DNA from 2 places in the Arthrobacter sp. P1_H7 genome. Region 1 is predicted to be linked to the other one. Evidence: riboswitches for the same ligand, from Rfam matches in the RefSeq annotation. Region 1 holds a riboswitch; the other holds the start of a gene.
What was found. A riboswitch is a leader RNA that binds a small molecule or an ion and turns the genes downstream of it on or off. The one in region 1 is predicted to bind glycine.
Positions count from the first base shown of each region.

Region 2: linked by a shared signal. The riboswitch ahead of gcvP (aminomethyl-transferring glycine dehydrogenase) and the one ahead of gcvP (aminomethyl-transferring glycine dehydrogenase) in region 1 are both predicted to bind glycine.

Region 1 is NZ_JBFUCO010000019.1:4,315-14,723, forward strand. Features, by position in the region: gene gcvT (glycine cleavage system aminomethyltransferase GcvT) at 1-103, opposite strand, end outside; gene gcvP (aminomethyl-transferring glycine dehydrogenase) at 116-2,998, opposite strand; glycine riboswitch at 3,038-3,152, opposite strand; glycine riboswitch at 3,154-3,252, opposite strand; gene AC1DXI_RS17905 (TetR/AcrR family transcriptional regulator) at 3,484-4,023, opposite strand; gene AC1DXI_RS17910 (MFS transporter) at 4,091-5,689, shown strand; gene AC1DXI_RS17915 (Dps family protein) at 5,712-6,215, opposite strand; gene AC1DXI_RS17920 (sigma-70 family RNA polymerase sigma factor) at 6,383-7,192, opposite strand; gene flgN (flagellar export chaperone FlgN) at 7,445-7,960, shown strand; gene AC1DXI_RS17930 (carbon storage regulator) at 7,975-8,223, opposite strand; gene AC1DXI_RS17935 (hypothetical protein) at 8,233-9,504, opposite strand; gene AC1DXI_RS17940 (flagellar biosynthesis protein FlhA) at 9,482-10,409, opposite strand, start outside.
Region 2 is NZ_JBFUCO010000010.1:49,124-59,532, forward strand. Features, by position in the region: gene AC1DXI_RS11165 (methylenetetrahydrofolate reductase) at 1-799, opposite strand, end outside; gene lipA (lipoyl synthase) at 862-1,869, opposite strand; gene AC1DXI_RS11175 (L-serine ammonia-lyase) at 1,884-3,296, opposite strand; gene glyA (serine hydroxymethyltransferase) at 3,414-4,736, opposite strand; gene gcvH (glycine cleavage system protein GcvH) at 4,733-5,116, opposite strand; gene gcvT (glycine cleavage system aminomethyltransferase GcvT) at 5,174-6,310, opposite strand; gene gcvP (aminomethyl-transferring glycine dehydrogenase) at 6,320-9,184, opposite strand; glycine riboswitch at 9,237-9,344, opposite strand; glycine riboswitch at 9,346-9,443, opposite strand; gene AC1DXI_RS11200 (hypothetical protein) at 9,839-10,409, shown strand, end outside.

The DNA of each region.
Region 1 (10,409 bases):
GTTCGGAGCTGTACTTCAGCGGCATCTGCCAGCCGCCGAAGTCCGTGAAGGAGGCGCCGAGCTTCTTGTGCTCTTCGTAAAGTGCCGTGCAGTTCTCAGTCATCGTTGGCTGTCCTTAGTTGGCGGAGTCGTCTGTGTGGTCTTCGAAGGCTTCGAGGGGAGGGCACGAGCAGATCAGGTTGCGGTCCCCGGCGGCGCCGTCGATGCGGCCGACGGGCGGGAAGTACTTGTCCTGCTTGAGCGTGTGGACCGGGAAGACGGCCTGTTCGCGCGGGTACTCGCGGGTCCAGTCGGTGCTGATGACGGCGGCGGCCGTGTGTGGGGCGTTGCGCAGCGGGCTGTGCTCCACGGTGAAGTCGCCGTGGGCCACCTGGTCGATCTCGGCGCGGATGGCGACCATGGCCGTGATGAAGCGGTCGATCTCGCCGAGGTCCTCGGATTCGGTGGGCTCCACCATCAGGGTGCCGGCCACCGGGAACGCCAGGGTCGGGGCGTGGAAGCCGTAGTCGATCAGGCGCTTGGCCACGTCCTCGGCGGTCACGCCGGTCTTGGCCGTGAGTTCGCGCAGGTCCAGGATGCACTCGTGCGCCACGAGGCCGCCTTCGCCGGTGTAGAGCACCGGGAAGGAGTCGTTCAGGCGGGCCGCGATGTAGTTCGCCGCCAGCAGGGCCGACTTGGTGGCCTCGGTGAGGCCGCGGCCGCCCATGAGCTTCACATACGCCCAGGAGATCGGCAGCACGCCGGCCGAGCCGTAGCGGGAGGCGGAGATCGGGGTGCCGTCGGCGCCGTTGGCCGGGTCCGCCGCGTTGCCCGGCATGAACGGGGCCAGGTGGGCTTTGGCCGCGACCGGGCCGACGCCGGGTCCGCCGCCGCCGTGCGGGATGCAGAAGGTCTTGTGCAGGTTCAGGTGCGAGACGTCGCCGCCGAACATGCCGGGCTGGGCCAGGCCGACCAGGGCGTTGAGGTTGGCGCCGTCGATGTAGACCTGGCCGCCGGCGGCGTGGATCGCGTCGCAGACCTCGCGGACGTCGGCGTCATACACCCCGTGCGTGGAGGGGTAGGTGATCATGATGCAGGACAGGGCGTCCTTGTGCAGCTCGATCTTGGCGGTCAGGTCCGCGTGGTCGATCGTGCCGTCGGAGGCGGTGGCCACGACCACGACCTTCATGCCGGCCAGCACGGCGGAGGCCGCGTTCGTGCCGTGCGCGGACGCCGGGATCAGGCAGATGTTGCGCTGCTCGTCACCGCGGGAGAAGTGGTAGCCGCGGATCGCCAGCAGCCCGGCGAGCTCGCCCTGGGAGCCGGCGTTGGGCTGGATGGAGACCTGGTCGTAGCCGGTGATCTCGGTCAGCTGGGCCTCGAGGTCCTCGATCAGTTCACGCCAGCCGGCGGTCTGGGATTCCGGGGCGAAGGGGTGGATCGAGGCGAACTCCGGCCAGGAGATGGCTTCCATCTCGGCCGTGGCGTTCAGCTTCATGGTGCACGAACCCAGCGGGATCATGGTGCGGTCCAGGGCCAGGTCACGGTCCGAGAGGCGGCGGATGTAACGCAGCAGCTGCGTCTCGGAACGGTGCGTGTTGAACACCGGGTGCTGGAGGTAGTCGGAGGTGCGCTCGACGGCGGGGTCCAGGCCGAAGCCTTCAGTGGTGTCTGTCACGGACGCGCCGAACGCGGCAATGACGTCGGCGACGACTCCCACCGTCGTGGCCTCATCGGCGGAGATGCCGACGGTGTCGGCGTCGATGGCGCGCAGGTTGACGCCCTTGGCGTCGGCTGCCGCGATGATCTCTGCTGCCCGGCCCGGCACCGAGACGGTGATGGTGTCGAAGAAGGAGGTGTGCAGCACGTCCAGGCCGGCGGCCTTCAGGGAGGCGGCGATGGTCTTGGCGTGGACGTGGACCGACTGGGCGATTGCCTTCAGCCCGTCCGGGCCGTGGTAGACGGCGTAGAAGGAAGCCACGATGGCCAGCAGGGCCTGGGCGGTGCAGATGTTGGAGGTGGCCTTCTCGCGGCGGATGTGCTGCTCGCGGGTCTGCAGGGCCAGGCGGTAGGCCGGGACGCCGGCGTTGTCCTTGGAGACGCCCACGAGGCGGCCGGGCATGGAGCGCTCGAGCCCCTTCTGCACGGCCATGTAGGCCGCGTGCGGGCCGCCGAAGAACAGCGGCACGCCGAAGCGCTGGGCGGAGCCGACGGCGATATCAGCCCCCTGCTCGCCCGGGGACGTGATGAGGGTCAGGGAGAGGAGGTCTGCGGCGACGGTGACGAGGGCGCCGCGTTCCTTGGCGTCGGCGATCACGGCGGTGTGGTCGAACACGCGGCCGGAGACGCCCGGCTGCTGCAGGACGACGCCGTTGATGACGCCGTCGGGCAGGCCCTTGGAGAGGTCGGCGACCTCGACCTCGAAGCCGAGGGCTTCGGCGCGGCCCTTGACGATCGCGATGGTCTGCGGCAGGCAGTCGGCGTCCAGGACGGTCTTGCCGTCGTGGGCGGCCTTGTTCTTGTTGGCGCGGCGCATCATCAGCACGGCCTCGGCGACGGCGGTGGCTTCGTCCAGCAGGGAGGCGTTGGCGATCGGCAGGCCGACGAGGTCCTGGACCATGGTCTGGAAGTTCAGCAGCGCCTCGAGCCGGCCCTGGGAGATCTCCGGCTGGTAGGGCGTGTACGCGGTGTACCAGGCCGGGGCTTCGAGGATGTTGCGGCGGATCACCGGCGGGGTGAGCGTGTCGTAGTAGCCCTGCCCGATCATCTGCACGGCGGTCTTGTTCTTCGACGCCAGCTTGCGCAGCTCGGCGAGGACTTCGACCTCGCTCAGGGCCGCGGCGAGCGCGAGGTCGGCGTCCTGACGGATATCCTTCGGAACGGCGGTGTCCACCAGGGCGTCGACGGTGTCGTAGCCGACAGCCTTCAGCATGGCGTCGACGTCGGCCTGGCGGCGCGCGCCGATGTGCCGGTCAACGAAGGACGTGGAGGCTGGGGTAACAGTCACAAGGAACTCCATAACTCAGGCGGCGCAGGGTACGCCACATTGATTCGGGTTCCTCCCCGCTCTGTATTGGACCTGAGAGTTTCCGCGCAGCCTGCGTTTCAAGGCTCCGCTTGCACCGTCGGTGAGCACAGCATGTCTGGGACACGCCTGCTACTTTCCAGAGATGCCTTGCCGCGGCGGTACATGGGCCTGAGAGATTCCTGGGGAGGGTTTGCTCCTACGGCGCCTGCTTGTACCTACTTGCAGGACTCTCCCGCCGCAGATCAAAGGCGTATTCAATTGGGGGTGACAACAGTCACAGCTCTCATTGTCCTATGCCGGGCGCGCGTCCGCAAACTCCCTCCCGGCGGCGGACCCAGGTTACGGCCGTCGAGCCGCCCGCCGGGAAATCCGGCGGCGCGAATTCGCCGGAAACGTCCGGGGTCGCCGCAACTTTCCGGCGAGCCCGGAGGCGTCCGGCGACTTCGGCGGGGGTGGCTGGGCTCGGGGGGGGGGCGTCAGCCGCGCAGGCGCTCGACGGCGGCCAGCAGGCCCTGGACGTCCGCTTCGACTTCCGGCAGGGGCCCGCCGGGGCCGCGGGTCAGCATCGCGTTGAAGTACAGCCCGTCCCCCATGTACAGGACGGCCTTCGCCATGGCTGGCCCGACGTCGGCCGCCAGCAGTTCCAGCCAGCTCGCCTGGCCGGCGGCGAAGCGGCGGAGGGTTTCCCCGTGTGCCACCTCGGCGAGCCGCGTGGCCGCCACGAAGACCCGGTCCATAGGCGTGTCCGCCCACACCGAGGACTTGATGAAGTATGCCGCCGCCCCCTCGGGGGCTGCCGCCATGGCCGCAACATCCGCGGCCAGAAGCCGGTCCAGCCGTTCCAGCAGGACCGCGATCATCGCCTCCTTGGTCGGGAAGTGGTAGAGCAGGCCGCCCTTGGAGACGCCGGCCCGGCGCGCGACGGCGTCGAGCGTCGCGGCGCGTTCGCCGACTTCGATGAGCAGGGATTCGAAGGCATCGAGTACGGCCTCGCGGGCGACGGGTTTCCTGGGCATGCCTCCCATCATGCCTGTCCGGCCGCGCATTTCTTAACTGTACCGTCCAGACGGTATAGTTACGTTCATGAGCATCGCATCGATCACCCCAGCCACCAGCACTCCGGCGACCACCGCCCCCCGGGCACCGTGGCGTGACTGGGTCGCCCTGGCCCTGCTGATGTTCCCCGTCCTGCTCGTGGCCGTGGACAACACCGCGCTCACGTTCGCCCTGCCGGCCATCGCCAGCAGCCTGACCGCTTCCGGCGTCGAACTGCTCTGGATCGTCGACGCCTATCCCCTGGTCCTGGCCGGGCTCCTGGTTGCGATGGGCTCCCTGGGCGACAGGATCGGCCGGCGCCGGCTGCTCTTCGTCGGCAGCGCGGGTTTCGCCGCGGTGTCGGCCGTGACGGCGTTCGCGCCGAGCGCCGAATGGCTGATCGCCGGCCGCGCCGGGCTTGGCCTGTTCGGCGCCATGCTCATGCCGTCCACGCTGTCACTGATCCGGAACATCTTTCCGCAGCCCAACCGGCGCAGGCTGGCCGTGGCGATCTGGGCCGCAGGCTTCTCCGGCGGCGCCGCCCTCGGCCCGATTGCCGGCGGCTGGCTGGTGGAACACTTCTGGTGGGGCGCCGTCCTGCTGGTCGCGGTACCGATCATCCTGCCCCTGCTGCTGCTCGGCCCGGCGCTGATCCCGGAATCCCGCGACCCGCAGCCGGGCCGGGTGGACGTGCCCAGCATTGTCCTGTCCCTGCTGGTCATGGTGCCGGTGGTCTACGGGATCAAGTCCCTCGCCACCCACGGGCCTGCTCCCGAGGCCTTCGCGAGCATCGGAACCGGCCTGCTCATGGGGTATGTGTTCATCCGGCGGCAGCGCAACCTGGCCAGAGGCCACAGTGCAGCCCACAGGACAGACCAAAGCACCGCGCCGATGCTCGATGTCAGCCTGTTTGGCAACCGGATCTTCAGTACGGCCATCGTGGCCAACGTCCTGGCACTATTCTCCTTCAATGGCTTCATTCTCTTCCTGGCCCAGCACCTGCAGCTGCTGGAAGGCCAGTCCCCCTCGGCGTCCGGCGTCGCCATGGTCCCGGCCCTCATCGCCACAGTCGTAGCAGGGCTGCTCGTGGTCCCGCTGGTGCGCAAGGTGCGGCCCGGCTTTGTGGTGGCCGGCGGCCTGCTGCTGAGCGCGGCGGGCTATTTCCTGGTGGCATTCGGCGACCACAGCCAAGGCCCGTCGCTCCTCCTTGCCGCCCTGCTGGTGCTCTGCCTGGGGGTCGGCGCGGCGGAGACGATCTCCAATGACCTGATCCTGGGCGCCGCGCCCGCCGACAAGTCGGGGGCCGCCGCCGCCATCTCCGAGACCGGCTACGAAGTGGGGTCCCTGCTGGGAACGGCGATCCTCGGCTCAATCCTGACTGCCTCCTACCAGGGCAATCTCCGGCTCCCCGCGGGCGTGTCCGAGCTCGCCCCGGCCGCGGCTACCAGCCAGGCCGGTGAAACCCTGGCCGGCGCTGTGGATCTGGCCCGGATGCTGCCGGCGCCTCTGGCGGAGGCCGTGACGGCGGCCGCGCGCACCGCCTTCGACTCGGGCGTGCACGTCACGGCGTCAATTGCGCTGGTCCTGATGTCCGGGGCCTGTGTCCTGGCCGCCGTCGTCCTACGGTCGGTGCCGAAGGCCAAATAGGGCTCAGCGGCCGCCGTCAGCGTCACGGGGTTCCGCCGCTTAAACACGAGCGTCCGGCGCCGGGAGGATACCCGGCGCCGGCCCGCATGGTCTCGGCATTCACCATCCAGGCGTACTGCTCAAACTTGGCGATGAACTCGTGCAGCAGATCCGCGGTGGTGGGATCTTCCTCGTCCACTTCGTCATGGACCTTGCGCATGGTGCCGACGGCCGCCTCAAGCGCGGCGACAATCCGCTCGATGGCGTCCTTCGTGTTGATCAGGCCCGCCGGGAACTCGGCCAGTGCGGTGGACTTGGAAACCGTGGAGCTTCGGCCGTCCGGGAGGGCGTGGAGGGCACGCATGCGCTCGGCGAGGTCGTCCGCGAATCCCCGGGCGGCGTCGATGATCTCGTCCAGCTGGAGGTGAAGGTCCCGGAAGTTGGTCCCGACGATGTTCCAGTGTGCCTGCTTGCCCTGAACGTGGAGTTCGATCAGGTCCACCAGGACTGCCTGCAGGTTGGTCGTCAATGTGGGTGATGCTTTCATGAATCCTCCTCGATAGAACCGGTGCCGTGCGGGCCGCGCGTGCCGCTTGCTGGCACCCCGGCCGATGCTTCCGACGCTACCGCAGGGCGGCGCCGGGCCGCGACGGTTCTGGGAGGAATTTCTCGGTCAGCTTACTAAGTCGGCTTACTAACCGTTTTTGGGGCGGTTTAGACGGCCTCGTTGAGGATGGGCCCCCGGGGGAACACGGCCCGTGTGATGCCGCCGGAGGTGGAATCGGACAGCTGGGTGAGGTAGTCGTTGCGCCGCCTCGGGGTGATCCGGGACTGGGGCTGGAACGGCTGCTCGGGGTCGTCGGCGTAGTGGGCGGTCAGGCCGTCACGCATGAGCCGGATGGCCTCCGAACGCTGCTGGGACACCGCTGCGTGCGTGGATCCGAGTTCCGCGGCGAGGTCTTTGACCGTCCGGTCGCCGAAGTAGATCTCCTCCACCACGTAGCGCATCCGTTCCGGGAGGGATTTCACGGCGGCCCGCAGGTACTGGAGCCGTTCGTCCGCGAGCACAGAGTGTTCCGGCGTCAGGGTTTCGGCCGCCAAGGTATCCACGACGGCCTCGTCGAGGGGCGTCAATGTGCGTGAGGCATCCGCGAGCGCGGCCTCCACAACGCTCTGCTGGACACCCAGGGCGGAGGCGATCTCGTCCACAGTGGGGGTGCGGCCCAGGGCCGACGCCAGGGTTTCCTGCACGGACATGGTTTCCTTGATCCGCCGGCGGGCGGATCGGGTGGCCCAGTCGCTGGCCCGCATCTCGTCCGCGAAGGCACCAAGGATGCGCCTGCGCGCGAAAGCACCGAACGGCACACCGAGGCCTGGATCGAACGAATCGGCCGAGGTGATCAGGGCAATAGCGCCGGCTGAAGCCAAATCATCGCGAGAAAGGTGTGACGCCTTCGAGCACAAATCTGAGACGAGATACCCCACCAGCGGAAGGTGCTGCGTGACCATCTCGTTGCGTTCCACGCGATTCAATACTGTGTCCCCCCATGAGACCGGATCCGAAGGGTCCTCGACCCTTAAAACGCCGAGAGCCGCACCCAAAACCGACCGGTGCTCCCCCCATAGGAGTCAGCGTTCGCAAGTAGGGCGCAGCACCCATGGAGGAAACTTATCACCTGTTCCAAGATCTGCGTGTACCCTCAGGGAAAAGCTGTGCGAAAAATGCGGTGACCGCCCCGAAGCTGTGATTCACAGGGCGGAAAGAGAATGGGGCCCATGAGCGCAAGTGATCTCTCCGCGGCACTGTGGCAGGAGCGGCGGCAGCTGGAGCTGCTCCTCTTCAGGCTGGAAACGCAGCGTCTGCATGTCGTGGCCGGGAATCTGGAATGGCTGAACTTCATGGCCTCCGAGATTGAAACCGTGCTGGACCGCCTACGCTTCGAGGCCCTGGCCCGGAGCGTCGAATCTGCTGCCGTGGCGGCCGAATGGGGTTTGCCGGCACAGACCACGCTCGTCGAACTGGTTGCGGCCGCGCCCGCCGGGCCCTGGCCCGAGATCCTGCGCGAGCATCTGGACACGCTGCACACACTCCTGGCCCGGCTGGGCGAGGCTTCCAGCGTGAACGAGGAGGCACTGCGGAACCTCCCGATGCCGGGACGCCCCGGCCCGGCGGGCACGGCCGGGCTGCTGGACCAATTGACCACGGGCGGAAACCTGGAGCGGTCCCTGGCCGTGGTCCGGCGTTCAGCCCAGCCGCTTCTGGCCCAGTATCTCGGCGGGGACCACGTCTGATCCGGAGCGGGTCCTCAGCCGTCGGCGGGAGTTGCGCGCGGTGGCATGAGTCCGCGCAGCGCATCCTCGGCGTCCGGGCCCGCTTCCGCCGCCGCGAGGTTCGCAGCCGCGATGGCTTCGATGACTTCCCGGCGCTGGATCGGCACACCCCTGGGCGCCTCAATGCCTATCCGAACACCGTCGCCGCGGCCTTCCAGAACAGTGATGACGATGCCGTCGCCGATCATGATCTGTTCGCCCGGCTTGCGTGTAAGTACCAGCATCTTCTCAATCTACCCTTCGGCCCGGGGAGCATCGTACGATTCCCGCCGGTTCTGCCATGTCGGTTCCGGCCCGGCGGGGCGCCCGTCGATCCAGCCCACGGGCAGTGCCAGTCCGTTGACGCTTTCAGGTGACCCGGTCTCCGACGCGCCCACCACCGCCACAGCGGTCACGTTGAGCTGGGCGGAGAGCACACCGACCCAGCGCGCCGTGTCCTCGTGCTTGCGTCCGGCGTCGACTACTACCCAGACCTGGTCGGCGGAGAGCGCCGCCACTGACTGCACCCGGGCCAGGGCGTTGCGGGCTTTGCCCAGTCCGAACGCGACCAGGACGGTGCGCTCCGTCACCACGGCGTGGGCGCGCGCGGCCGTGGCGCTTTGACGTCCGTCGACGTGCAGGTGGCCATAGGCGGAGAGCTCGCCGGCGGTCCGCACATCGGCGCCCCCGGACGCCATGGACATGGCCAGGGCGGCATCCATCGCGTCCTCCCCCAGCCCGACCAGGACCACGAGATCGCCGACGCCGGTCAGCGGAGCCGGAGCATCCGCAGCCCTGCCCGGCGCGGCGGCGGTGCTGGCGGCGGGGGCCGGGTGCGCGGGGCTCCCGACGGCGGCGGGCGCCGGTTCTGCCGAGTTACGGGCGGCGGGGGCCGGGTGCGCGGGGCTCGCGGCGGCGGCCTGCCCGGGGGCGGGCGCCGGTTCTGCCGGGGTCCGGAGCCCGGCCCCGAGCTGTTCCAGCAGCTCGGCGAAGTCCCGCGATTCGGTGGATACACCGGCGGGAGCGGGCCGGTGCAGGCTCAGCTCAGCGGCGTCCGCTTCTTCCAGGAGTGCGGCGATGGCGGCGCCCTGCAGGTGATGGGACGGGGCGGCGGGCCGTGCCGGCCCTCCGGCCGGGCCCGTCGGCGCTGAGTTCCGGGCCGCCGGCGGGGCCGATGCTGCCGCCGCGGTTCCGGCGTCGTACTTCCCGGCGGGGGGCACGCCGCCCGTAACAGTGCCCGCGGAAGCCGCTCCGGCGGCGGTCTCCCTGGCGGGACCACCAGTCACCGAGTCGGGTTCGGCCCCGGCCAGGATGTCGGCGTCGGGCACTACCTCGCCGGTGACGACCTCGTGCTTGGACTGGATCTCGATCATGGCCTCGTAGCGGTCCTGGGCGAAGAGCCCGGCGATTCCGGGGCTGCTGACGCGTTCGGCGGACACGATCCGGGCCGCCGGACCGTACAGCTGTTCTGCTTTGCGGCGGATTTCCTCGAGCGAGGCTCCCTTAAGCCGATAGCGGTTCGGCATGGCGCACCACTCCTACTGTTTCGATCCGGACATTGGCGGAGGTCACCTCGCGGTAGGACAACACGGGCACGGATCCCGGCTGCGCGCCGACGAGGCGGTAGATGGCGGGCCGGAGCGCGGGGGCGCAGACGAGCACGGCCTGGCGGTTGGCGGCGGCCGCGGCGTCGACGGCGGACCGCACCGAGCGCAGCACGTCGTCGAGCCGTTCCTGGCCCATGACGATCTGGCTGCCGCCCTCCGCGGGCCGCATGTCCTCGAGCATGTGTTGTTCCAGGACGGGGTCGATCATGATGACGTTGAGCACCGGGCCGTCCATGAACTTGGCCGTGAGGGCAGGGCCCAGGGCCTGCCGGGCGGCTTCCACGAGCGATTCCGGATCCGTGGAAATCTTGGCGCGGAGCGTGAGGGCCTCGTAGATCCGGGCGAGGTCGTTGATGGGCACCTGTTCATCCAGCAGGCCTTGGAGGACGCGCTGCAGCTCGGCGAGGGAGAGCAGCGCCGGGGTCAGTTCGTCGACGGCGGAGGGACTCTGCTTGCGCACGCCCTCGGTCAGCACGCGGACGTCCTCGCGGGACAGCAGCCGGGCAGCGTTCGACGCGACGATCGAGGACAGGTGGGTGACCAGGACGGAGACCCGGTCGATGACCGTGGCCCCGGTCATTTCGGCGTTGTGGCGCATCTCCCCCGGAATCCATTTCCCGGCGAGCCCAAACACGGGCTCGATCATCGCCGGGCCCGGGAGCGAGTCCAGGTTCTCGCCCAGGGCTAGCATCTGGCCGCTGGGGGCCGTGCCGCGGCCGGCTTCCACGCCGGCAATGCGGATGGCGTACGTCGCCGGCGGCAGGTCCACACTGTCCCGGGTGCGCACCGGCGGGATGACCAGGCCCAGTTCCATGGCGATCTTG
Region 2 (10,409 bases), on a different contig from region 1:
GGAGTGCTGCTGAGGTGGGCGCCTGACCCGGTCCGCCGGGAACAGAGTCAAGGCTGTTGAAGCTGTAGAGATGGATGCCCGCGAGGTTGCCAGGCTGGCTTTCCAGCCTGGACACCAGGCTTTGCGGCGAGTAGAGGTCGCCGCTCAGGAGTTTGCGGGCCAGCGGACCCTTCCGGCTCAGGAACTTCAGGGAACTTCCGACGCCGATCTGCGTCGCCAGGGAGACCAGCTTGGTCCGGGGCACGGACCCTGCCACCCCAGCCCAGACGGGCAGCTCAACGCCTTCGCGGCGCAGGAGCGCCGCATAATCAAGGATTTTCTCCGGAGCGAAGCACATCTGGGTCACAACGTGCGAGGCCAGGTGCTGCTTTGCCAGGAGCGCATCCAGCACGTCCACGGGCCCGGCGAAGGGGTGGCCCTCCGGGTAGCCCGCAATGCCTGCCCGCATCAACCCGCCGGAGTACTGCGCGATGTCCTCCAGCAGAGGAAGGGCGGACTCATACGGGCCGGCCGGCTGCTTCCGGTCCCCGCCGATGACAAACACCTCGCGGATGCCGGCGGCATCGCAGTCGCGGAGGATTCCGGTCAGCTCGGCCCGGTCATGCAGGGTCCGCGCGGCGAGATGCGGGATGACGGTGTAGCCCAGCACACCAAGCTGCACGGCAGTGCGCATGGTCCGCTCGATGCCGTGATGGGGCAGGCACGTCACCGTGAGCGTCGTGGTCAACGGCACCAGGTCCGTGACGCGCTCAACGATCCCCGCGGAAGGGATGATTTCTATTCTGATGGGGAACATCATTGGTCCTCTCTGAACATCAGATTTTTTGGGCATCAGGTTTTTGGGCATCAGGGTTGGGTTGTTCAGGCCGTAGCCGCGAGCAGGGTGCTGGCTTCCTGGCGGGTGCTTCCGGAGCTTTCGATGTGCGCGAGCTGGGCCGGGATTTCCCGGCCTTTCTTACGCATCGCGGTGGCCCAGAGCCGGCCGGCGCGGTAGGAGGAACGGACCAGGGGTCCGGACATGACGCCGAGGAAGCCGATCTGGTCCGCTTCGTTCTGCAGGTCCACGAATTCCTGCGGCTTGACCCAGCGGTCCACCGGCAGGTGCCGTTCGGAGGGGCGCAGGTACTGGGTGATGGTGATCAGGTCGCAGCCGGCCTCGTGCAGGTCCCGCAGCGCCTCGGAGATTTCCTCGCGGGTCTCGCCCATGCCCAGGATCAGGTTGGACTTGGTCACCATGCCGAGCTTGCGGCCCTGGGTGATGACGTCCAGGGAGCGGTCGTAACGGAACGCCGGGCGGATCCGCTTGAAGATCCGGGGCACGGTTTCGACGTTGTGGGCGAAGACCTCGGGCCTGGAGTCGCAGATCGCCTCGATGTGCTCGGGCTTGCCGGAGAAGTCCGGGATCAGCAGTTCGACGCCGGTGCCCGGGTTCAGTTCGTGGATCTTGCGGACCGTCTCGGCGTAGAGCCAGACGCCCTCATCGGCGAGGTCGTCGCGGGCCACGCCGGTGACGGTGGCGTAGCGCAGGGCCATGGCCTGGACCGAGCGGGCCACCTTGGTGGGCTCGAACATGTCCACGGGGGAGGGCTTGCCGGTGTCGATCTGGCAGAAGTCGCAGCGCCGGGTGCATTCGGAGCCGCCGATCAGGAACGTGGCTTCCTTGTCCTCCCAGCATTCGAAGATGTTCGGGCAGCCGGCCTCCTCACACACCGTGTGGAGGCCCTCCTTCTTGACGAGGTTCTTGAGCTGGACGAACTCGGGGCCCATCTGGACCTTGGCCTTGATCCATTCCGGCTTCCGTTCCACCGGTGTGGCCGCGTTTCGCTGCTCAATGCGCAGCATCTTCCGGCCTTCTGGTGCCAGTGTCATTAGTTCTCTTTCCTTCAGCATTCGACGACGTTGACGGCGAGGCCGCCCATGGCCGTTTCCTTGTATTTGGAGCTCATGTCCTTGCCGGTTTCGCGCATGGTCACGATGACCTCGTCGAGGGAGACCCGGTGCGTGCCGTCGCCCCAGAGGGCCATTTTGGCGGCGTTGATGGCTTTGGCGGCGGCGATCGCGTTGCGTTCGATGCACGGGACCTGGACGAGCCCGCCAATCGGATCGCAGGTCAGGCCCAGGTTGTGCTCCATCGCGATTTCCGCGGCGTTCTCCACCTGCTGGGGCGTGCCGCCCATGACTTCGGCCAGGGCCGCGGCGGCCATCGAGGACGCCGAGCCGACCTCGCCCTGGCAGCCGACCTCCGCACCGGAAATCGAGGCCTGCTCCTTGTACAGCACCCCGATCGCGCCGGCGGTCAACAGGAACTTGACGATCGTCTCGTCGCGGTCGGCCTGGGTGGCCTTGTCCATGCCGGGGGCGAAGTGCAGCGCGTAGTAGAGCACGGCCGGGATGATGCCGGCGGCGCCGTTGGTGGGGGCGGTGACCACGCGCCCGCCCGAGGCGTTTTCCTCGTTCACGGCCAGCGCGATCAGGTTGACCCATTCCTGCCAGTACTTCGGGTCCCGGTAGTCGGGGTCCTGGCCGAGGGTTTCCTTCATGAGCCGTTTGTGCCAGTCCGGGGCGCGGCGGCGGACCTTGAGCCCGCCGGGCAGCAGCCCTTCACGTTTGAGGCTGACCTCGACGCAGCCTTCCATCACCGAGTAGATGTGCAGCAGCCCTTCCCGGATCTCCGCCTCGGTCCGGCTGTCCTCTTCGTTGATCCGCATCACCTCGCTGATGCTCAGCGAGGTCTTCCGGCAGTGTTCCAGCAGTTCGGCGGCCGTGCGGAACGGCAACGGCAGTTCCTTCTTGGATTCGTCGAGCTCCTGCTGCGCCGCGTCCTCCTCGCCTTCACGGACAATGAAGCCGCCGCCGACGGAGAAGAACGTGGCCTGGTGCAGCGCCTCGCCGTCGGCACCGGAAACCGTGAACGTCATGCCGTTGGTGTGCCGGGGCAGGATGGTCAGCGGCCGCAGGACGATGTCCTTCACCCCATACGGCAGGGACACAGCCCCGCCCAACTGCAGCGTGCCGGTCCCGGCGATCGCGGCCAGCCGCTCCTCCACTTCCTCGGGGAGGATCTGCTCGGGGTGGAAGCCCTCCAGGCCCAGCAGGATCGCGGTCATCGTGCCGTGGCCGTGGCCCGTGGCAGCGAGCGAGCCGTAAAGGTCCACCCGCAGCGACGCCACCTCCGCCAGCCTGCCGAGGGACTTGAGTTCTTCAGCAAACACGGCGGCGGCCCGCATGGGGCCAACGGTGTGCGAACTGGACGGCCCTATCCCGATGGAAAAGAGGTCGAAGACTCCAACTGCCATGATGCGTACCTTCCGCGGAGAAAGAGAATGATGGTCAATGACTAGAGGCGGGGCTCACCGCACCGGTCCCGGCCCCCCAATGACCCTGGACCGGTGCGATGATGCGCCCATTGAGCGCTAGGCGAGGTTAGCAACCGAGGGGTAGAGCGGGTGGGCGGCGGCGAGGGCCTCCACCCGGGAGCGGAGCCCGGACAGGTCCGCGCCGGCGTCGGCGGTCAAAGCCTCAGCAATGATGTCCGCCACCTCGGCGAAGGCGGCCTCGCCGAAGCCGCGGGTGGCCAGCGCCGGGGTGCCGATCCGCAACCCGGAGGTGACCATCGGCGGGCGCGGATCGAACGGGACGGCGTTGCGGTTGACCGTGATGTCGATTTCCGCGAGGCGGTCCTCGGCTTCCTGCCCGTTGAGCTCGCAGTTGCGCAGGTCCACCAGGACCAGGTGCACGTCGGTGCCGCCGGAGATCACGTTGATCCCCTTCGCGGTCACATCCGGCTGGACCAGCCGCTCGGCCAGGATCCGGGCGCCGGCCAGCACCCGCTCCTGGCGCTCCTTGAACTCTTCGGACGCGGCGATCTTGAAGGCCACGGCCTTGCCGGCGATCACGTGCTCCAGCGGGCCGCCCTGCTGCCCGGGGAACACCGCCGAGTTGATCTTCTTGGCGATGTCGGCGTCGTTGGAGAGGATGATGCCGCCGCGCGGACCGGCGAGGGTCTTGTGCGTGGTGGAGGTGGTGACGTGGGCGTGCGGGACCGGGGACGGGTGCAGCCCGGCCGCGACGAGGCCGGCGAAGTGCGCCATGTCCACCATCAGGTACGCGCCGACGGAGTCCGCGATCCGGCGGAACTCGGCGAAGTCGAGCTGGCGGGCGTAGGCGGACCAGCCGGCAACGATCAGCGCCGGCTTGTGCTCCTGGGCCAGGCGCTCGACCTCGGCCATGTCGATCCGGTGGTCCTCCTCGCGGACCTGGTACGGGATGACGTTGTAGAGCCGGCCGGAGAAGTTGATCCGCATCCCGTGGGTGAGGTGCCCGCCGTGCGCCAGGTTCAGGCCCATGATGGTGTCCCCGGGCCGGATCAGGGCATGCATCACCGAAGCGTTCGCCTGCGCGCCCGAGTGCGGCTGCACGTTGGCGTACTCCGCGCCGAACAGGGCCTTGACCCGGTCGATCGCGAGCTGCTCCACCACGTCAACATGCTCACAGCCGCCGTAGTAGCGCTTGCCCGGGTAACCCTCGGCGTACTTATTCGTCAGCACCGAACCCTGCGCCTGCATCACGGCTTTGGCGGTGTGGTTCTCCGAGGCGATCATCTCCAAACCGTCCCGCTGCCGGGTGAGTTCGGCGTCGATCTTCGCGGCGATCTCCGGATCCAGGGCGGACAGGTCCGCGTCCAGGCTCGCGGAGACGACCTGCTCAAACGCGACGGTACCCGTCGCGGCGCTCACAGTTCGCCGCCGTTCTTGGACGCGTACTCCTGGGCCGACATCAGTGGGCCTTCTTCGGTCACGGCGACCTTGAACAGCCAGCCGGCCCCGTACGGGTCGCTGTTGATCAGCGCCGGATCGGAAACGACGGCGTCATTGATCTCCACCACCTCGCCGGTGACGGGGGCGTAGAGGTCCGAGACGGACTTGGTCGATTCGACCTCACCGCAGGTCTCCCCCGCGGTCACCGCGGAGCCGACCTCGGGCAGGTCCACGTAGACGATGTCGCCCAGGGCGTCGGCGGCCACGGCCGAAATCCCAATTCCTGCAGGGCCCGATCCGTCGGCAGCAACCCACTCGTGTTCAGCGGAGTACTTCAGTTCGGCTACAACTTTGCTCATTGATCTCAATCCTTAAGTTCGTATGTGGTTTCGGCAGGCTCAGCCAGCAGCGACCGGCTACTTTTGGCGCTTGTAGAACGGCAGCGCGACGACTTCGAACGGCTCCGCCTTGCCGCGGAGGTCAATGTCCAGGGCTGTGCCCGGTGCGGCGTGTTCGACGTCGACATAGGCCATGGCGACGGGGTAGCCCAAAGTGGGTGAGGGCTGTCCGGAGGTCACTTCGCCCACCACGTTGCCGTCCTTGAGGACCGGGTAGTGGCTGCGGGCGGCGCGGCGGCCCAGGCCCTTGAGCCCGACGAGCTTGCGGCCCGTCGTGGAGCCTGCGCCGGCTGCCTTGAGCTCGCTCAGGGCGGCCTTGCCGACGAAGTCCGACTCCTTGGCGAGCGAGACGACCGGGCCCAGGCCTGCCGCGTACGGGTTGCCTTCGCGGGAGAGTTCGTTGCCATAGAGCGGCATGCCGGCTTCCAGACGCAGCGAGTCACGGCAGGCCAGGCCGGCGGGGATGAGCCCGTGGCTGGCGCCGGTTTCCAGCAGTGCTTCCCAGAGGCTGGCGGCGTCCCCGTTGGGAATGTAAATTTCGAAGCCGTCCTCGCCGGTGTAGCCGGTGCGGGCGAGGAGCAGGTCCTGTCCGTTGATCTGCACTTCAACCGCAGCGTAGTACTTCAGTTCGGTGACCAGCGAGTGTTGCTCGGCTGGGACAAGGGTCAGCAGAATGGCCTCTGCGTTCGGGCCCTGGACGGCGATCAGCGAGGTCGCGGCGGAAACATCCTCCACCGTCACGTCGAACCGGCCTTCTTGGGCAGAACCGGCCCGTTCGGCCAGCGCCGCGGTAACCACCGCAGCGTTGCCGGCGTTGGGGACCACGAGGTACTTGTCCTCGCCACGGCGGTAAGAGATGAGGTCATCGATGATGCCGCCGTCCTCGTGGCAGATCAGCGAGTACTTCGCTTTGCCTATGGCCACCGCCGAGAGCTTCCCGGCCAGGGCGTAGTCCAGGAACGCTGCGGCATCCGGGCCGCTGACCCAGACTTCGCCCATGTGGGAGAGGTCGAACAGGCCCGCGGCGTTGCGGACGGCGTGGTGCTCGGCCAGTTCCGATTCGTACTTGAGCGGCATCTGCCAGCCGCCGAAGTCCGTGAAGGAGGCGCCGGCTTTTTTGTGCTGCTCGTAGAGAGCGGTGTAATTCTCACTCATCAGGGATCCTTAGTTCTCGAATTCGGAAAGCGGCGGGCAGGAGCAGACCAGGTTGCGGTCCCCGGCGGCGCCGTCGATGCGCCCGACCGGCGGGAAGTACTTGTCCTGCCTGAGTGTGTGGACCGGGAATGCGGCCTGCTCGCGCGGGTACTCCCGCTCCCAGTCGGAAGATACGACGGCGGCGGCCGTGTGGGGTGCGTTGCGCAGCGGGGAGTTCTCCACCGTGAAATCGCCGTGGGCGACCTGGTCGATCTCCCGGCGGATGCTGATCATCGCCTCGATGAAGCGGTCGATCTCCGCCAGGTCCTCGGACTCGGTGGGCTCCACCATCAGGGTGCCCGCCACGGGGAAGGACAGCGTGGGGGCGTGGAAGCCGAAGTCGATGAGGCGCTTGGCCACGTCCTCGGCGGTGACGCCGGTCCTGGCGGTGAGTCCCCGCAAATCCAGGATGCATTCGTGGGCCACCAGACCGCTCTCCCCCGTGTAGAGCACCGGGAAGTGCTCATCCAGCCGGGATGCGATGTAGTTCGCCGCCAGCAGCGCGGACTTGGTGGCCTCGGTGAGGCCCTGGCCGCCCATGAGCTTCACGTAGGCCCAGGAGATCGGCAAGACGCCGGCCGAGCCGTAACGTGAAGCGGAGATCGCAACTCCAGTTCCTGGTTCGATAGCGCCGGCGTCGTGCGCCTTGTTCGCGTCCCCCGGCATAAACGGCGCCAGGTGCGCTTTAGCGGCAACCGGGCCGACGCCCGGTCCGCCGCCACCGTGCGGGATGCAGAAGGTCTTGTGCAGGTTCAGGTGCGAAACGTCGCCGCCGAACTTGCCCGGCTGGGCCAGCCCGACGAGGGCGTTGAGGTTGGCGCCGTCGACGTAGACCTGCCCGCCGGCCGCATGCACGGAGTCGCAGACCTCGCGGACGTCGGCGTCGTACACCCCGTGGGTAGACGGGTAGGTGATCATGATGCAGGACAGGGCGTCCTTGTTGGCCTCGATCTTCGCCTGAAGATCGGCGTGGTCGATCGTGCCGTCGGAGGCGGTGGCCACCACAACCACCTTCATGCCGGCCAGCACCGCTGAGGCCGCGTTGGTGCCGTGGGCCGAAGCCGGGATGAGGCAGACGTTGCGCTGGGCGTCCCCGCGGGAGAGGTGGTAGCCGCGGATCGCCAGCAGGCCGGCGAGCTCGCCCTGCGAGCCGGCGTTGGGCTGGATGGAGACCTGGTCGTAGCCCGTGATTTCGGCGAGGTCAGCCTCGAGACCGCCGATGAGTTCCCGCCAGCCCTCGGTCTGGGATTCCGGGGCGAACGGGTGGATCGAGGCGAACTCCGGCCAGGAGATGGCTTCCATCTCGGCCGTGGCGTTCAGCTTCATGGTGCAGGAGCCCAGCGGGATCATGGTGCGGTCCAGGGCCAGGTCACGGTCCGAGAGGCGGCGGATGTAGCGCAGCAGCTGGGTTTCGGAACGGTGCGTGTTGAAGACCGGGTGCTGCAGGAATTCGGAGGTGCGCAGCACCGTCTCGGGCAGCTCGAACCCCTTGGCCTCCACCACCGGACCGGCGCCAAAGGCGACGACGACCGCGGAGAGGACCTCCGGCGTCGTGGTTTCATCGACGGACACGCCAACTGTGTCCGCGTCGATGAGCCGCAGGTTGATGCCCCGGGCCTCGGCGGCGGCGATGACCTTGGCGGCCTTGCCGGGCACACGGACCGTGAGGGTATCGAAGAAGGAGTCGCTCGCCAGTTCGCGGCCGACGATCTTCAGCGTGGCGGCGAGGGCGCGGGTGTTGTTGTGGACGGTCTCGGCGATCGCTTTCAGCCCGTCAGGGCCGTGGTAAACGGCGTAGAACGAGGACACGATGGCCAGCAATGCCTGCGCGGTGCAGATGTTGGACGTGGCCTTCTCACGGCGGATGTGCTGCTCGCGGGTCTGCAGGGCCAGCCTGTAGGCCGGGACGCCGGCGTTGTCCTTGGAGACGCCTACGATGCGGCCGGGGAGCGTGCGTTCCATGCCCTCGCGCACCGCCATGTACGCGGCGTGCGGGCCGCCGAAGAACAGCGGCACGCCCAGGCGCTGCGTGGAGCCGACGGCGATGTCCGCCCCCTGCTCACCCGGAGGGGTGATCAGGGTCAGGGCAAGCAGATCCGCCGCCACGGTGACCAGTGCGCCGCGTTCCTTGGCCTCCGCGATCACGCCGGACTGGTCCCACACCCGGCCGGAGACGCCCGGCTGCTGGAGGACGAGACCGTTGATGTCGCCGTCGGGCAGACCGGCGGAGAGGTCAGCGACCTGCACCTCGAAGCCCAGCGCCTCCGCTCGGCCCCTGACGATGGCAATGGTCTGCGGGAGGCAGTCGGCGTCGAGGACGGTCTTGGCCCCGGCAGCGGACTTGTTTTTGTTGGCGCGGCGCATGAGAAGCACGGCCTCGGCAACCGCGGTGGCCTCGTCCAGGAGGGACGCATTGGCCACCGGGAGCGCGGTGAGGTCCTGGACCATGGTCTGGAAGTTCAGCAGCGCCTCGAGGCGTCCCTGGGAGATTTCCGGCTGGTACGGGGTGTAGGCGGTGTACCAGGCGGGGGCTTCGAGGATGTTGCGGCGGATCACCGGCGGGGTGACGGTGTCGTAGTAGCCCTGGCCGATCATCTGCACGGCCGTCTTGTTCTTGGAGGCAAGCTTGCGCAGTTCGGCCAGCACCTGGACTTCGCTGAGGGCGCTGTCCAGGGTGAGGGGCTTTTCCTGGCGGATGGAATCGGGGACCGCGTTGTCAACGAGGCCATCAACGCTGTCGTAGCCGACGGCCTTGAGCATGGTGTCGATGTCGGCCTGGCGGCGGGCGCCGATGTGGCGGTCTGCGAAGGTGGACGGGGACGATTGAACCGTCATGAGAGGAACTCCATAATTCAGGTGGCATCAAGACGCCACGATGATTCGGGTTCCTCCCCGCTCTGTATTGGACCTGAGAGTTTCCGTTTTGCCCTGCTGATAGCAGCGCGCCACTTGCACCGTCGGTGAGCCCGGTTGCCCGGACTGCTTTCCAGAGTTGCCTTGCCGCGGCGGTACGTGGGCCTGAGAGATTCCTGGGGAGGATTTGCTCCTACGGCGCCTGCTGAACGTACCGGCAGGACTCTCCCGCCGCAGATCATAAGCTGTGCCACTGGTCGGTGACACAGCTCACAATTTATCCGGTTCCCGGGCAGGATGCAAAATTTATTTCAATTGAGTCGCTGTTCCCGCGGACGACGGCGGGAGCTCTTCGCCGTTAGTCCATTCGGCGCCTTATTCTGAACGGGATACTTTACATTTTCATGCGCGTCCCGCCAGAGCGCTCATACGCAAGGAGCCTCCGTGAGCCTTCCGGATCAAGCGATGGAACAGGCAGCCCCCAGCAGACCACCAAGCAGGACTCCCGCCGGGGATGCCGCTTGGGGGTGTCTGATCGGGATCCTGGCAGGATTGCTCGGCTTGGGCCCTTGGCTGGTATCCGGCGCACAGCTCCCGTTGCAGAACTTGTGGGGCGCAGAGGTCGTTCCAGACCAGATGCCTGTGTCGTTACTGCCGCTAAGCCAGTACGAACTCACCACGATCGTGGCCCTCCTCACCGTAGGAGGTGCGGCGGCCGGACTCGCGGTGCGCATCTGGTCCCCCGCCCGACGGCGACTGGTGACGTGGTGCGCGGCAGCCGGCGTTCTGGTGGTTCAGTTCACGGCGGCCGTCCAGTCCTTCACAGTGCTCGACGGCGGCTTGACGGGCGGAACAACGGCGAGCCTCTACTTCGCCGGGTTACTCGCGGGCGTGACCGCCTCCCTCGCTGCGGCCCTCGTGGCGCACCTGCTGCTCTGTTCAAGGTCCCGGAGCCTGGCGGCATTGGCCGCCGGACTCGTGGCGGTGCCGTTCGCTTCGTGGACGGTGGAGTGGGTTATCGGCTTCGTTGGGCACATCAACGTCCCCGCGGCAGTGCCGTCCGCGGCTCACTGGATTCCGGCCATCCTCGTTGGTTGCGCCCTGGCATGGTGCGGCCTTCGTCCTGCGCGGCGGGCCGCGGTGTGGGCCGCGAACCTTGCCCTGTTGTGGTTGGTTCCCGCCCTGTTCATCTCGGTCAACTACGTCC